Regions from separate parts of the Cytobacillus sp. BC1816 genome, predicted to be linked through region 1. Evidence: riboswitches for the same ligand, from Rfam matches in the RefSeq annotation. Region 1 holds a riboswitch; the other holds the start of a gene.

Region 1 (7,398 bases):
AGGCCGAAATGGGTCTGAATGACTCCCCTGAATAGAAGTTCTTCACTAAACGCAACCACAGCAGCAATAAAAGCAATTTGAATAAAACCGCGTCTCTGGAAGATTTTCTCATTTAATCCTCCATCATCATATAACACTTCAGGAATAACCTTCATTAAGACGATATCAATCAGGACAACTGCCGTTCCTACTGTCGCTCCAATTACAAGAATGTTTATATCATTGAATTCAAAAAGAGCTTGGAACTCCTCAAAACTATTAAAAAATATTATACTCAGAATCAAAGAAATGGATAAAATAAGCACCTGAGTAAGATAAAGATGGAATAATAGTTCCTTGTCCGTCAATTCCTTAATGATGTCCGCGTATCTTTTCCTCATTTTGGTTCACTCACTTGGAATCAGGAGGTATTCCAGATGATTTTTCCAATCATACAGCGGGCTTTCCTGATTATCTGAATTTGTATTTCTTGTGAAATTTCCCAATTGTAAACCGCAAATATCGCAGCAGGATGGGACTGAGGCATTTTTTCCCTCATCAAAGTAGGAAAGTATATTCTCTCTCCGACATGTCTTCTTGTGGATCCACTTATATACTTCCTCAATGCTATCCCTTTTTAATTTGATCCTGCCTTCATAATACCCCTTCATATCCTGCAGAATCCTTCTGTAATCGAGTCCAGATTTGCTTTTCCTATCAAAAAAATCATTAAAAATTCTCCACTGAACATCGGTCAAACCCGAACGCTGCTTAATTTGCTCTTCAAATAGACCGATATTCGGGATCGCATTTGGGTTTACTTCTACCCATTCCATAATCCAATCAATTTGTGCTTTGTCAGGCAATTCACTTTCTGCAAGCTGTATGGGAAGCTGCTCATCACCCGGTGAATAGAGCATAATGGCTATACTTTGCTTCCCATCTCTCCCTGCCCGGCCAATTTCCTGCAAATAGGATTCAATTTGAAGAGGCATATGAAAGTGTATTACATACCTGATATTATCTTTATTAATCCCCATGCCAAAGGCGCTTGTAGCACAAATAAGATCGAGCTGTCCATGAATAAATTGCTGCTGCACAAGGATACGGCTTTCCTGGTCCATTCCCCCATGGTAAGCCATCACTCTTTTTGCTCCTTTGTCCCTAAGCAGCTCAGCTGATTGTTCCGCCTTTTTTTTGCTGGAAAAATAAATAATTCCTGGCCCCTTAAGGATTTCAGCAAGCTCCACAAGCCTCTCTGTTTTTTCACGGAAATTGTCTAACCTTTCTACAGATAATGCAATATTAGGACGGTCAACGGAGTATATAAATTCACTGCAATCATCCAGTATGCCAAGTGATTTTTTTATATCGCCTTTAACTTCAGAGGTAGCTGTAGCAGTTAATGCCAGTGTAACCGGGTTCCCTATAATTTTTCTGACTTCCCCCAGCTTTAAATAATCGGGCCTGAAATCATATCCCCATTGGGAAATACAATGAGCTTCATCCACAACAAATAAAGCAATGCGCAATTTTTTCAACTGTGATAGTAATGACTCATAATAAAGCATTTCTGGTGAAATAAAGATAAACTTATATTGATTCAGATGAATCAATGCCTGTTTCTTTTCTGCGCTGGTTAAAAAGGAATTGAATGCAATCACCTTTTTTTCTCCATTCATCATAAGCTGTTCAGCCTGATCCTGCATCAGGGACAGCAAAGGAGATATAATAATCACCTGACCTTCAATCACATATCCCGGCAGCTGATAACAAAGGGATTTACCAGTTCCTGTAGGCAGCATGGCAACAGTATTCCTCCCTGAAAGCACAGATTCTATGATCTCCTTTTGTCCAGGCCTGAAGGCAGGATATCCAAATTTGCTCTGCAATACCGCTTCTAATCTCATTGTCCCTCTCCAAGCTTTGCCATGACTAATCTGATTTCAAAATAATCGGATTCCGGCACCATTTGACGTATTTGCTTTAATTGCAATGAATCAGCACTGTTCGCTGCTTGAAGAATCAATTTCTGCTTCTTTTCTGAAACATAACTTGTGATATTAAAGCCGCTGTCATTTAACGCTATCTCCACAACATGATCCTCAATTGTGCTTTTTTTCAAATTTCTCGTTTTTGCTATAACATCCAAGTTCAGTCCCTGTTTTAGAAGTGTGTATGTTTTTTGGGCAGACAACGTTAACTGAACTTCATTTCCTGTCCCGCTCACTAATTTATCGATAAGCGGATATTCGGCAGGATTTTCTTTTACGCTTGCAAGGATATGATGAATGGCTCCAAGGAACTGATGGTGATAATAATCATGACTGATTCCCAGCTGTTCTGAAGTCTGAACAGCAGTAAGGCCAATACGGTTATAGCCTGTCAGCCTCAATGTCAGTACAGCAGGATTAATATCACTTAGTCTTTCAAGGCACTGGCAAAGTTCCCTGTTTAGCACAACTCCTACTTCATTGCGGGCGAATCCAGATGTTCTCAAAAAATATTTCAGCCATTCATGAACATCTCTTTTTCTTTGAATCGGAAGGTATTTTACATTGTTATTATTTAAATGTGATATAACCTGAATTAAAAGAGTAATCCTCTCCCAAAACAGGTCGCCTGCACTATGATACAGCCATCCGTTTAATGAAGACGGTATTGGACATTCTAAAAGAGACCTTCCCAGCTCTTCCTGACCCTCTGAAGTCAAAATGAAATGCTTTTCATCAGTTGGAGCCATCAAGCAGCTGCTTACAAGTTCTTGTGCAAGTTGATCCAGAACATCCCGGCTTAAACTTCCAAATGTTCTAAAAAGCGGGGTTAGCTGAAATAAATGAGCATCTTGAATGGTTTGGGAAGATTTTTTCCCATTGAGCAAATGTAAAATAGAATATATAGTTCTTTGTCCCTGTAACTCTTTAACACAGTACATGATTACAGTTTTCAAATAAGATCTTTCCATTTTTTTCACCTAACGGCCAAAGATTTTTTTCTTGTTTTAATAAGCTTGTTGTCCTTCTTCCATTTTATCATGAAAGAAATCTGCAGGCCGTTTTAATTATTTTTCCACAGGGCAAATTATGCCTAAACCCTTGTGTGATAAGCATTCTCAATACATTTTCTATTGAAAAGTTGAACATTCAGTTTTACAATAGATGTGAGGAATGTGTTACCATCATCTTGATGGACGATTAATTGTTTAAATCTTGGGAGGTTTTTTTCATGGCAAAGTATACAATTGTTGACAAAGAAACATGTATTGCATGTGGAGCTTGCGGCGCAGCTGCACCGGACATTTATGATTATGATGATGAAGGCATCGCTTTCGTTACCCTTGATGATAACCAGGGTATCGTTGAAATTCCTGATGTATTAGTTGATGATATGATGGATGCATTTGAAGGCTGCCCAACCGATTCAATCAAAGTAGCTGATGATGCTTTTGATGGCGATCCGCTTAAATACGAATAATCCTTCAACCATACTTTACCCTATGTTAAGCTGCTGCTCCCTTTCATCATGAAAGGGAGTTTTTTATATTTACATTTAACAAGCATGCTTGGAGTGAACAGAAAAAGCAGCGGCACATTTGCCGCTGCTTTAAACTTATATATTATTAAGCTGCGCTTTTTATAACAGCCTGCTTCTCCACCCAAGTTCTCATGCGTGTAAAAATAAGCATGAAAACAAAAGAAATGATTACACCTTTTATAATATTGAATGGCAAGATCCCTGTCACAATCATTGTTCTCATTTCAGGTGCTGACATTGCAGGGAAATTAAGAAAGAATGTATATGCCGGCAGAATTACAAGGTAATTAAGTACACTCATTATGACAGCCATAACCATTGTGCCGATTACAAGTCCAAACGTCATGCCTTTTTTTGTTTTCAGCTTACTGTACACATAATAAGTTGGCAGGACGAACAAGATGCCAGCGGCAAAGTTTGCAATATGTCCTACAGGTACTCCTGTTGCACTCCCTGTCATGAAGTAATCAAGAATATTCTTAATAAGTTCCACTAAAATCCCTGCTGCTGGACCAAAGATTAACGCTGCGATTAATGCAGGAATATCGCTGAAGTCAATCATCAGAAATTGCGGAAACGGCGGGATTGGAAAATTGAGCAGCATTAATACGTAAGAGATGCTGCTTAGCATTCCGATGGCAACCATAGTTTTGATATTAAGTTTTTTCAAGTTCCTCTCTCCTTTTTAGGACTATCTCTCCTAAAGAAGAAAGGTTCAGCTAAGCAAATATCTTTGCAATAAATAACCCTCAAGCTAATATAGCTTGAGGGAGAGTTGCAAAGGCATGCTTAATAACGTTCAAAACCTGCATTTTTGAACGTTTGCAGAACCTCCATCTTCTCCCATCCAGACTGTACTGTCGGCTTTGGAATCGCACCAAATCCTGCCCAAATTAACCGCAAAGCTTTTAATTTAAAAACTCTGCTTTCAGGCTCGCGGGCTTAGAGTCAAGAATAACCCATCACCGCCGGTCGGGAATTTCACCCTGCCCCGAAGATAGACCGTATTTATTTATACAGATTAATTATACTGAAAAAAAGTTATTCTGTGAAGGGATATGTTTACCTGTCAGGTTTAGAGAATCTTTCTATCCAAGAACCTTTACAGATTTTTATTGATATAACAAAAAAAGACGGCGATATGCCATCTTTTTTATTTTATCCAAGCGGAAATTCTTTTCTTTCTCCTTTTGAGAAAGTCATGATGGACTGATACCCCACTTCTCTTGCAAGATCAATTGCTTTTTCAAAATCTGCACCTACATGTTCAGGAAAGTGCGCATCAGACGATAGAACAATCGGGATATTTTTTTCATAGCATTTCTGAAGAAGTCGTTTGTCCGGGTATAGTTCCCCCACTGGTTTTCGCAGACCAGCTGTACTGATTTCAACACATGTCTTGGATTCTGCCAGCGCGTTGGCTGCACGATCATATTGCTCCAGCAAAAATTCTTCGTCCCGGGGAACATACTTAAAAATTTTCACGAGGTCTAAATGGCCAACAATATCGAATAAATTTGACTGTGCCAGAGTGACTACCTGATCAAAGTACTTTCGATATACTTCGTATAGATCCCGTTTATCCCATTCTTTCCTAAATTCAGCCAGGTCTATGCCGAAATCTCCAACCCAATGAATGGATCCGATAACATAGTCAAAAGAATAACTATTGATAAACTTCGCCATTTCATCGTGTTTGCCGGGCGTGTAGTCCATTTCAATTGACATCTTCACATCTATGTCATTGCTCCAAGCTTCATGAAAAACATTCACATAGTCTTTCATATCATAAAAACGCCTTTCGTTTACCCATGGATTCTGCAGGATGTCTGCTGTCTGATAGAAATGATAGGCATGCTCTGAGATTCCAAAAGATTCAATCCCTTTCCGGGCTGCCGCATCTGTGAATTTTTTTAAATAATCCAGGCTTAACGTGCCATTTTCGAGATGATTATGATAGTCTGTAAGCATTTCTTAACTCCCCCAGTTTTTTACCCATTATACTTTAAGGGAGTAAAGCGGTGCAATCATTTCTATTCTATTTTTTGCGAATGATTAGAATTTGTCCAATTTTTATAGTATCTGAATCAGCATTATTTAAGTCTTTGATTGTTTCTGCAGTTGTATCATGCATTTTTGCTATAGAAGTTAGAGTATCTCCCTGTTTAACAGTGTATTCTATAGAGTTCTCGGGTTTTATCAATAGCTTTTGACCTGAAATAATGTGATCAGGATTAATATTATTTAAATCCGCAATATCCCCGGCCCGCAAATTATAGTGTGCAGCAATAGACCATAATGTTTCCCCTGTTTTAACTATATGGTAAGTTTCCACGGAATCATTTTTTATTTTCCCTGACTCAAGATTAGACGGCGGTGCTGAAACTTCACGCGCATTTTCATCTTTCATCACTGCAATTACAGCTTGTCCAACTTCTCCCGTCCCAAATGCAACAGAGGGATCAATTGCATTTATTTTATCAGCTGTCCATGCCTGCGTATGTATTTCAAAATGGAGATGCACTCCTGAGGAGTCACCCGTGCTTCCCATCAGTCCGATTTTCTGTCCCTGCACAACTTTTTCGCCTTCAGAAGAAAAGCGTTTATCCAGATGGGCGTATACTGTTTCAGTTTGGTTGTTATGTTTAATGAATATCACATTTCCATATGTTTGGGAATGATAAGACCTGGACACAATTCCTGCGTCAACAGCATAAACTGGAGACCCGGAATCTCCAGCTATATCGATGCCTTTATGCTGTCCTTCTCTTGTCCCAAACGTGTCTGTAATTACACCATCTGCAGGCCATACCCAAAGCTCTGTCAGTTCCGGAATTATTGGCTCGGCAGCTTTAGAATGCTTCCCACCCAGAAATAACAGACTCACACAAAGAGCCATTATTCCTGCGATAAAGAAACGCCTTATGTAATCCTTCATTCTTTTCCTCCTATGTTGTAAGCTGAAATATCTGTACGAATGCCTGGTCATTGACCGCACTCTCTTCCACCCTATGACAGCTTGTACTCTTTTAGAACAATTAACAATAAAGCTCTTAAAAGCACAGTTATTAGTATACTTCCAGCAGTATAGTTTTTATGCAGACCTGAGGGATTTTTTCCATAAAAAAAGACAGCCATATGGCCGCCTCCCTAATTTGGCAAATCTCGTTTATTAGCTGCTATTGGTACCTTTAATTCTTCAGTAAGGTCAAACTTGCCGATTTTATCAACATCTGCATTTTCCAATTTAACCGTGTCAAAATCAAAGTCTTTTGCCGTCAGAAGTATTGCTTCAATCGCATGAAGTGTTGATTCATCATTAATTATTTCTGATTCATTATTAAAACGGATTAAGAGTTTGCCATCCTGTATTTCTTCTGTTTCAAAATCAATGTCTTCCGGTATGGATGCCTGTAAATTATTTTCAGTCCGGTTTTTCTTCATGGCTAGTAGAGCATCTTTTATAGAATTGAGCTCTTCTCTTAGCGGGACCAGGAATGGTGTTGAATCTGCGCCATTTGGATATAAGAAATAATAAATTAAGTTACCATTGCTATTTTCCGGGATAAATTCCTTCCTATATCCGTAATGGCTAAATTCAATGCCGATTTCCCCTTCAGTCATGAAGTTAATCTTTTCTATATCAAGATTATTCATTATATTGGACAAGACCTTCTCTAATAGTATTTCTGTCGTGGAAGACATGCTATATGGATGATCCGCTGGCATATCGACAGTTAACATCTTATTTCCCTGATCATAGGTGAAATTTGCTTTCAGAGGATAGTAATCCTCTAAACCCCATTTATCTTCGGTTAGCCTGCTCATCGTGTCTTCAAATAATTCAAATTTCGTCCTGGCAGGATTTTCATCAACTAAAACACT
Region 2 (7,398 bases), 230 kb from region 1:
GGTGTACAAATCAGGCCTCTGCCTTCTTTGGCCATAAAGTTGATCGTGTCCGGTTTCGCATATTCCGCGATTGCCAGGAAATCCCCTTCATTTTCCCTGTCTTCATCATCACAGACAATAATGACTTTTCCTGCTTTTAAATCTTCTAATGCCTCATTTATTTCACTGAACATGTTTGATTGACCCTCCTTGCTAATTATATGAAGCCGTTCTCCTTAAGGAGTCGCTCAGAAATTCCTTCTTTAGGCGATGCGGTTTCCTGCTGCCTGTTCATGAAGGAATATAGATATTTGGCAAGCATATCGAACTCGAGGTTAACAATGTCTCCCGCTGCTTTGAACCCCAGTACCGTTTCACTTGCTGTGTGGGGAATGATCGAGACAGTAACAGTATTGTCTTCATTACCGAAAACAGTCAGGGAAATCCCATCCACGGCAATTGATCCTTTCATGATAAGCAAATGACTTAATGCAGGAGGCACAGATATTTTTATATAAATGGCGTTTTCACTCACTGTTTTTTTTAGAATCTGACCAGTTCCATCAATATGCCCTGTCACAAAATGCCCCCCAAAGCGGCCATTTGCCGACATCGCCCTCTCCAGGTTGACTTTTGTTCGTTCTTTAATGGCAGAAAGCGAAGTACTTTTGAATGTTTCAGGCATGACATCTGCTGAAAATTCATTTTTCGCAAATTCCGTAACTGTTAGGCACACGCCATTTACCGAAATGCTGTCCCCCAGTTGAACATCTGTTAAAACTTTGGAAGCTTGAATCGTCAGTTTCATTGCCTTGCCTTGCTGAACTACTTTTTTTACTGTCCCCAGTTCCTCAATAATTCCAGTAAACATTACTCCTTGGCCTCCCTCAGCGGTTTTGCGGTAATTCTAAGGTCTCCGCCAATCCTATCAATTTCTGTAAATTCCAGTACAGGGGCATCTTTTACATAGTCGGCACCATCCCCGCCAATAAAGGGTATCGCCTTATTGCCTCCTATAATTTTAGGAGCCATATAAAGGATTATCTGCTGAAAGAAACCGCTTTTTATAAATGAAGCATGGATTTCAGATCCGCCTTCAACAAATAAAGTCATGATGTTTCTTTCACCTAAATTTTTTAATACTTCTTTAATCGGCACCTCATTAGCAGGAAAAGAAAAAACTTCAGCATCATACTTCCTTATCTCTTCTGCCTTTGACCGATCTATATTGCAGCCGGTAAAGATTATGGTCTTTACAGACTGATCTCGAATGACATTTGCGTCAGAGGGAATTCTCAGATTTGTATCTAATACAACTCGAATGGGATTTTTTCCGCCTTGGGGCAGCCTGGCGGTTAAAAGGGGATTATCGTGAATGATCGTATTTACACCTGTAAGTATTGCGTCATGTTCATGCCGTAGCCGATGCACATCCTGCCTGGATTCTGGAGAAGTAATCCATTTGCTGTCACCGGTTTTTGCAGCTGTTTTTCCATCAAACGATGAGGCTGCTTTAAGGGTTACATATGGTGTCTTTGTTTTTATATAATGGAAAAATGGTTCGTTTAGGGCATCTGCTTCCTCCTTCAATAAGCCGGTCACCACTTCAATCCCGGCATCCTGCATTCTTTCAATTCCTTTGCCGGAAACTAAAGGATTGGGATCAGCAGAAGCAATAAAAACCCTATTAATTCCTGATTTAATTATTAAGTCTGCGCATGGCGGAGTCCTGCCAAAATGGCTGCATGGCTCCAGCGTGACATAAATATCAGCGCCTTTAGCCTTATCGCCAGCTGCAGCAATCGCATGGACTTCAGCATGGGGAGTTCCTGCTTTCAGGTGAGTACCCATCCCCAGAATTTCACCATTTTTAACTACAACCGCACCCACCTGCGGGTTAGGGCTGGTTTGGCCTTTAGTGGCCGCTGCCAGGCTGATGGCTAACTTCATATATTCCTGATGGTTCAAATTATCTGAATCCTCCTTCCCTTGCTATTTCTCCAAATTAAGTACAAAACGGCAAAACCCCGTACACCAGCTAGGTGAAACGGGGCAAAATCACATGACGAAATAAGCGTTTCAAAAAGGTTTTTTTGAACGCAGCATATAATCATTCCTTCTCCCATCCAGACTCTCACTGTCGGCTTTGGAGTTTCACCAAATCCACCGTTTTCATTAGAAAGTATCTCTGCTAATAAAACCGGGTCACGGACTAAGAGGGCTTACCCTCATCACCGCCGGTTGGGAATTTCACCCTGCCCCGAAGGAAATCCTATTCTATTATAAGAATCTTACCATGAATAGTCGGAAGATACAAAGAGAATTGTTTATGAAAGAATCGAAACTTTTGCTTAAAACTGCCGTATAGTTAATTATAGAAGAAGGAGAGGACTTTCAATATGATTGAACCAAGAGAACATCTAATAAATGAATTAAGAAAATGTGAAGAATGGGAAAAAGACCAGGGTGATTTATGGTTATGGGAGAAGCTGGGCAGACTCCCTTTTAAGCTCATTGATAGATTCACACCGGAGTTCATACAAAAAAAGGTTGGAGTGATTCTTGATGAGCTTGGCACATATATTCAATCAGGAGGAAGATATTTAAGTTCAGCTTCAGCATTAAAGAATTATTATCCCGAACAAAATATTCATACACTGCTGGATGTAGAAGCCCTGCCAATATCAAAGATGGATGAAGCCGCCGAAAAGCTAAGCTCAAATCGTAAAAGAACCGCTGCATTGCAAGGTGCGAGTACTGGGGTCGGAGGGATTTTTACCCTGACCATTGATATCCCGCTTCTCCTTGGCATTCAGCTAAAAACCCTGCAGGATATTGCGATTTGCTATGGCTTTGATCCAGCTGATAGGAATGAAAGAATGTTCATCGTCAAAATTCTGCAATTTGTTTCCAGTGACATTGTAGGAAAAAAAGCCATTCTGCAGCAGCTTTCCATGTTCGGCTCTAAAGAAGAAGGAGCAAAAAGGGAAGTCGTTTCCGAGCTTCAGGGATGGAGAGAAGTTGTGTTTTCTTACAGGGACCAAATTGGCTGGAAAAAACTTTTCCAAATGATCCCAATAGCTGGTCTGCTGTTTGGGGCTTTCATAAATCGTTCAGCCGTAAATGATATTGCCGAAGCAGGCATAATCTTATACCGAAAAAGAGTAATCGTTAATCGTCTGCAACAGAATATGATTACAGAAATAAAACCGGAGAGCTGACAATGGCTCTCCGGTTTTATTTATGGAAGCTTTTTGATCTCCTGCTCCATATACTCTTCATTTAAGGCTCCCAGGACTTTTTCTCTAATAACACCATCGGAATCAATAAAATAGCTTGTAGGATAGGCCATTATATTATAGTCAGAACCTGCTTCGCCTTTTACATCCATAGGAATTGTAAAAGTCAGCCCCAGCTCTTTTACGAATTTCTCTGCGTCACCGCTATTTTTTTCTGTGTTTGTGAGATTGACTGCAAGAATATCGAAATTTTTATCTTTATACTTATTATACAGCTTCTCCATATGCGGCATTTCCGCACGGCAAGGAGGACACCAGCTTGCCCAGAAATTCAAAAGAACTGCCTTGCCTCTAAAGTCGGAGAGTTTTACTGGGTTTCCTTCCATATCTGTCAGTTCAAAATCAGGAGCAAGGTCCCCTTTCTCCAGACCAACAGGCAAATCTTCAGGATTCTCCATTTTATCGTATTTCTGCATTTGTCCGGCTTGCTCTACTACCCCTTTTTCCTTGAGAATTGTTTTGTCAACAATAAACAGCAAAAGGACAATAACTGCGGCAGCGAATAGAAACTTTTTCATTCCAACACCTCTATACTGATATCCCTATATTTTAGCTGAACTTATCATACTATATGGGGAATATAGAATCTATAAATGTGCACTCTGTTTCAGTGATTGCGGTAAAGAAAAAGCGTCGCAAAAATGGCATAAATTCTAAGCTTTTCTTTTGATGTCAGATCCTCATCAAAAGAAAGTACAGGTGTATTGGGATCCCTGAACTGCTGCCCCCATTCAAGCGGCATCCATCCTTTCCGAAGGCGTGCTATCCTATTGGATTTCTCATCAAGAACCTGAAAATCCGTATGAAAAAATGTTCTAGAAATAGAATATCGATCACAGCCATTCTCATAAACCAGTTTGGATCCATCTTTTTTATTAATTATTGTTTCTTTACAGGAGTCTTTCGCAAACGAAATATCGACGCCCTTTTTATCGATTAGGATTGATGCCTCCAGATTATCGTTATGATCATAGATACCCAGCCTTCTTGGAAAAAGCCGGTCCAAAAAATAAGGCAAGAACCATCGAAACTTCCACATTTTCATATCCCTGATTTCACCAACCTGCCTTCCTTCCGGATCAAAGAGCACCATTCTAAGGGAAGGAGCCGGCAAAAAAGCGATCATTAAATTTGACTGGCATAACAATGAGAGAAGTGCTTGTCTGCTTTTAGTGGAATTTCTCTCCAATATCTCGGCCGCCCTTTGTTTATTCAGCAAGTGAATTTGATGGCACAGAGAACTATATATGATGAAAGGAATTAGGAAAAGAATTAAATTTGTCCGTGGAGAATCATTTATGAAAACCAAGAGAAAGAAAAATGGAGGTACAAGTGCGGCAAGGCTTGCATTTATTGAGATGTCAGCTGTTTTCCGGTAATATTGCTGGATATTCATCAGTGTGTCTCCCCCGCTATATGTATTTCTCTATATTCTATTAATTAATTTCAAAAAAATGAATTTTTGGCAGGATTTTATGAGTGTACATATCGCTGTATCTGCAGAAAGTCTGTTTGAGCTTTTCCTTAACACCTTTATTCGCTGATTTTCCTTCAAATAAAAAAGCTGACGGACACTTTCCGCCAGCTCGCTTGATGGAATTACTTTAAAGCATTAACTGCATTAATTAGCCCATGGCCAGATTGTTCGTCGTATCCAGGCTTGAAGATATCTTCTGAAGAAGATTGAATGATCTGTTTTACTTGTGCAGGAGAGATTTGGTCTTTCCCATGTTTTGCGATGATAACACCAGCCAGTGCTGCAACTTTCGGAGCGGCCATAGAAGTCCCGCCTTTATATCCATATCCACCGCCAGGGATTGTTGCTAATGCCAAATAAGTATTGTCTCTGCCAGCTCCAGTATTTGGATCATAGTTTGGTCCCAAGTCTCCGCCAGGTGCCATGACATCAATTTTGCCGACACCGTAATTGGAATAGAAAGCAAGATTCTTTAAAGCTCCTCCCGCAGATACACGAATCATCAATTGACTGCTGGGGCTTCTGTGTGTTGCACCGTTATCAGAACCTGACAGCTGTCCCGGGCTCTTTAAATCAACAGCGTTATTGCCTGCAGAACCAACTACAGTAACGCCTTTTTGAATCGCATATTTGATGGCTCTGTTAAACATTTGCACATCCGCTACGGTTTCCTTCGTTGTATACTCGGGATTCTGGAACCAGTCATAGCCGCCAAGAGACATGTTGACAACATCCACATTGTCGTCCGCAGCCGTCATTAAAGCTTCGGCGATATGGGAAGTCGCTGCGCCGCCATCAGGGCCGAATACACGGTATGCTGCTACCTTCAAGTCAGGTCCGACACCCATAGTTCTTCCTTTCGCTGCGATGGAACCTGCAACATGGGTTCCATGGCTGTTTTCATCCATTGGATCTGGGTAGCCGGGAACAAAGGATTTACCATATGCGTAATTTTCTTTTAAATCTGGATGATTATAGTCAATACCTGTATCGATTACACCAACAACGATGTCTTTACCGTCAGCTGCTTTTCCAGTTCCTCCTGGAAGATTCCATGACGCACCATTATTTGTTACTTGTTTGATATCCCATTGCAGATTGTTGTATAGATCTGCATTATCTAATGGAAGATCTGCATCTACTGCAGGAGATTCGGGATAAATAACATTTTCAGCGCCAGCTGACAATACCAAGGAAGACTTCCGGATTTCATTAAGAAAATTAGGATTTGCCGATGAAACCTCAACAGCTCCTAATTTTTCGAGCTTATTCTCTAGTTGTCCTCCAGATTTTCTCAATAGGTCTGTATAGCCTGCAGGAAGCTTTCCTTCATCTTTAAAAACGACTAAATAACTCTTTTCAACTGTTTGGGCTTGTCCAATGCTGACAGAACCCGCAAAAACAGCTGAGGCACATAATGCCAAACTTAATGTACCCGTAACGATGCCCTTCTTAATATTCATTTTTTATAGAGACCCCCTTATATTTTCTAATTTTCATTATATTCAAAATAGGGAGATCGACCAATCTTTGTATTTCGACATACTTCTTCGTCATTTTGCAGAAAACAATACTAAAGACTCATATATACTTTTCATATTTTAAGTTTGCCTGGGTCTATTTACTTGATACTCAATCCAAAACTTTGTTTATTCCTTGTCAGCCCTGTCGAAAAGACTAGACTATTTCCTTAAGAAAATTCCATCTTATTAGATACGGTTTGGCTAAAATTGATTGATTCTCTCAAAGGATTTTCTTGCATCTTCATATCCTTGCAAATATAACTTTTCCAATTTTTGAGGATTCCGTTCCATCCGTCCCACTGTTAATGGCTCCTGCGGCTGGATGACAAGAACTGTCCCTTTCTTCTCTTCCTGTTCAACATAACGGAGGGTCTCATTATAGGTCCGGTAGCGTTCCTCCAATGCTTTCTGAAGCCCAGTGTATTGCGGATATTTCCTTTTGACCATAAAAGTAAATTTAGATGGCTTTTTGGAATACCCCCTGTTTCTTGTCAAGATTACTATATTTTTTTTGAATCCATCTTGCTGGGCTTTTTTGATTGGTATAGGGTCGCTGATTCCGCCATCAAGGAGGACCCGGCTATTAAAGTCTACCTCCGGAGCAATAAAAGGCAAGGAACTGGATGCTTTTAAAACCTTAAGCATATCTTTGCCATAATCCTTCTTATTGAAATACACCGGTTTACCTGTATGACAATCAGTTGTTCCAATGACAAACTCAGACTTATTTTTATAAAACTCATCATAGTGATATGGGACAAGCTTATTCGGTATTTCATCAAAAATAAAATCCATCCCGAAAAACTGACGGGATTTAAAGTAATTCCGCCATGAGATATATCGGGAATCTGTAACATAATCCACATTCACAATTCTATTCCTGCCCTTTTGCTTGGACAAGTAAGAAGCTGCATTGCATGCCCCTGCAGAAACTCCAATTACATAAGGAAAGAAGAGGTCCTGCTCAAGAAAATATTCGAGAACCCCCGCTGTGTATACTCCTCGCATTCCTCCGCCTTCTAGCACAAGACCCGCTTCCCTGATCACCGCTCATCTTCCTTTCATTCTTTTAATGCTATACTACCAAAATATTAACCTCCCATATACAAATATGCCCAAA

The links. Region 1 has a riboswitch for FMN ahead of ACR42H_RS19650 (ECF transporter S component). Riboswitches for the same ligand answer to the same signal wherever they lie in the genome.
Region 2: another riboswitch for FMN. It lies ahead of ribD (bifunctional diaminohydroxyphosphoribosylaminopyrimidine deaminase/5-amino-6-(5-phosphoribosylamino)uracil reductase RibD); the one in region 1 lies ahead of ACR42H_RS19650 (ECF transporter S component).

What each region holds. Positions count from the first base shown of each region.
Region 1 is NZ_CP195611.1:3,856,406-3,863,803, forward strand. It holds gene ACR42H_RS19630 (CPBP family intramembrane glutamic endopeptidase) at 1-380, opposite strand, end outside; gene ACR42H_RS19635 (RecQ family ATP-dependent DNA helicase) at 387-1,889, opposite strand; gene ACR42H_RS19640 (helix-turn-helix domain-containing protein) at 1,886-2,944, opposite strand; gene ACR42H_RS19645 (ferredoxin) at 3,205-3,453, shown strand; gene ACR42H_RS19650 (ECF transporter S component) at 3,599-4,183, opposite strand; FMN riboswitch at 4,345-4,516, opposite strand; gene ACR42H_RS19655 (histidinol-phosphatase) at 4,672-5,484, opposite strand; gene ACR42H_RS19660 (LysM peptidoglycan-binding domain-containing protein) at 5,552-6,451, opposite strand; gene ACR42H_RS19665 (hypothetical protein) at 6,664-7,398, opposite strand, start outside.
Region 2 is NZ_CP195611.1:3,625,912-3,633,309, forward strand. It holds gene ACR42H_RS18410 (bifunctional 3,4-dihydroxy-2-butanone-4-phosphate synthase/GTP cyclohydrolase II) at 1-173, opposite strand, end outside; gene ribE (riboflavin synthase) at 197-850, opposite strand; gene ribD (bifunctional diaminohydroxyphosphoribosylaminopyrimidine deaminase/5-amino-6-(5-phosphoribosylamino)uracil reductase RibD) at 850-1,947, opposite strand; FMN riboswitch at 2,090-2,251, opposite strand; gene ACR42H_RS18425 (EcsC family protein) at 2,379-3,200, shown strand; gene ACR42H_RS18430 (TlpA disulfide reductase family protein) at 3,221-3,796, opposite strand; gene ACR42H_RS18435 (hypothetical protein) at 3,886-4,404, opposite strand; gene ACR42H_RS18440 (hypothetical protein) at 4,526-4,657, shown strand; gene ACR42H_RS18445 (S8 family peptidase) at 4,878-6,218, opposite strand; gene ACR42H_RS18450 (patatin-like phospholipase family protein) at 6,480-7,325, opposite strand.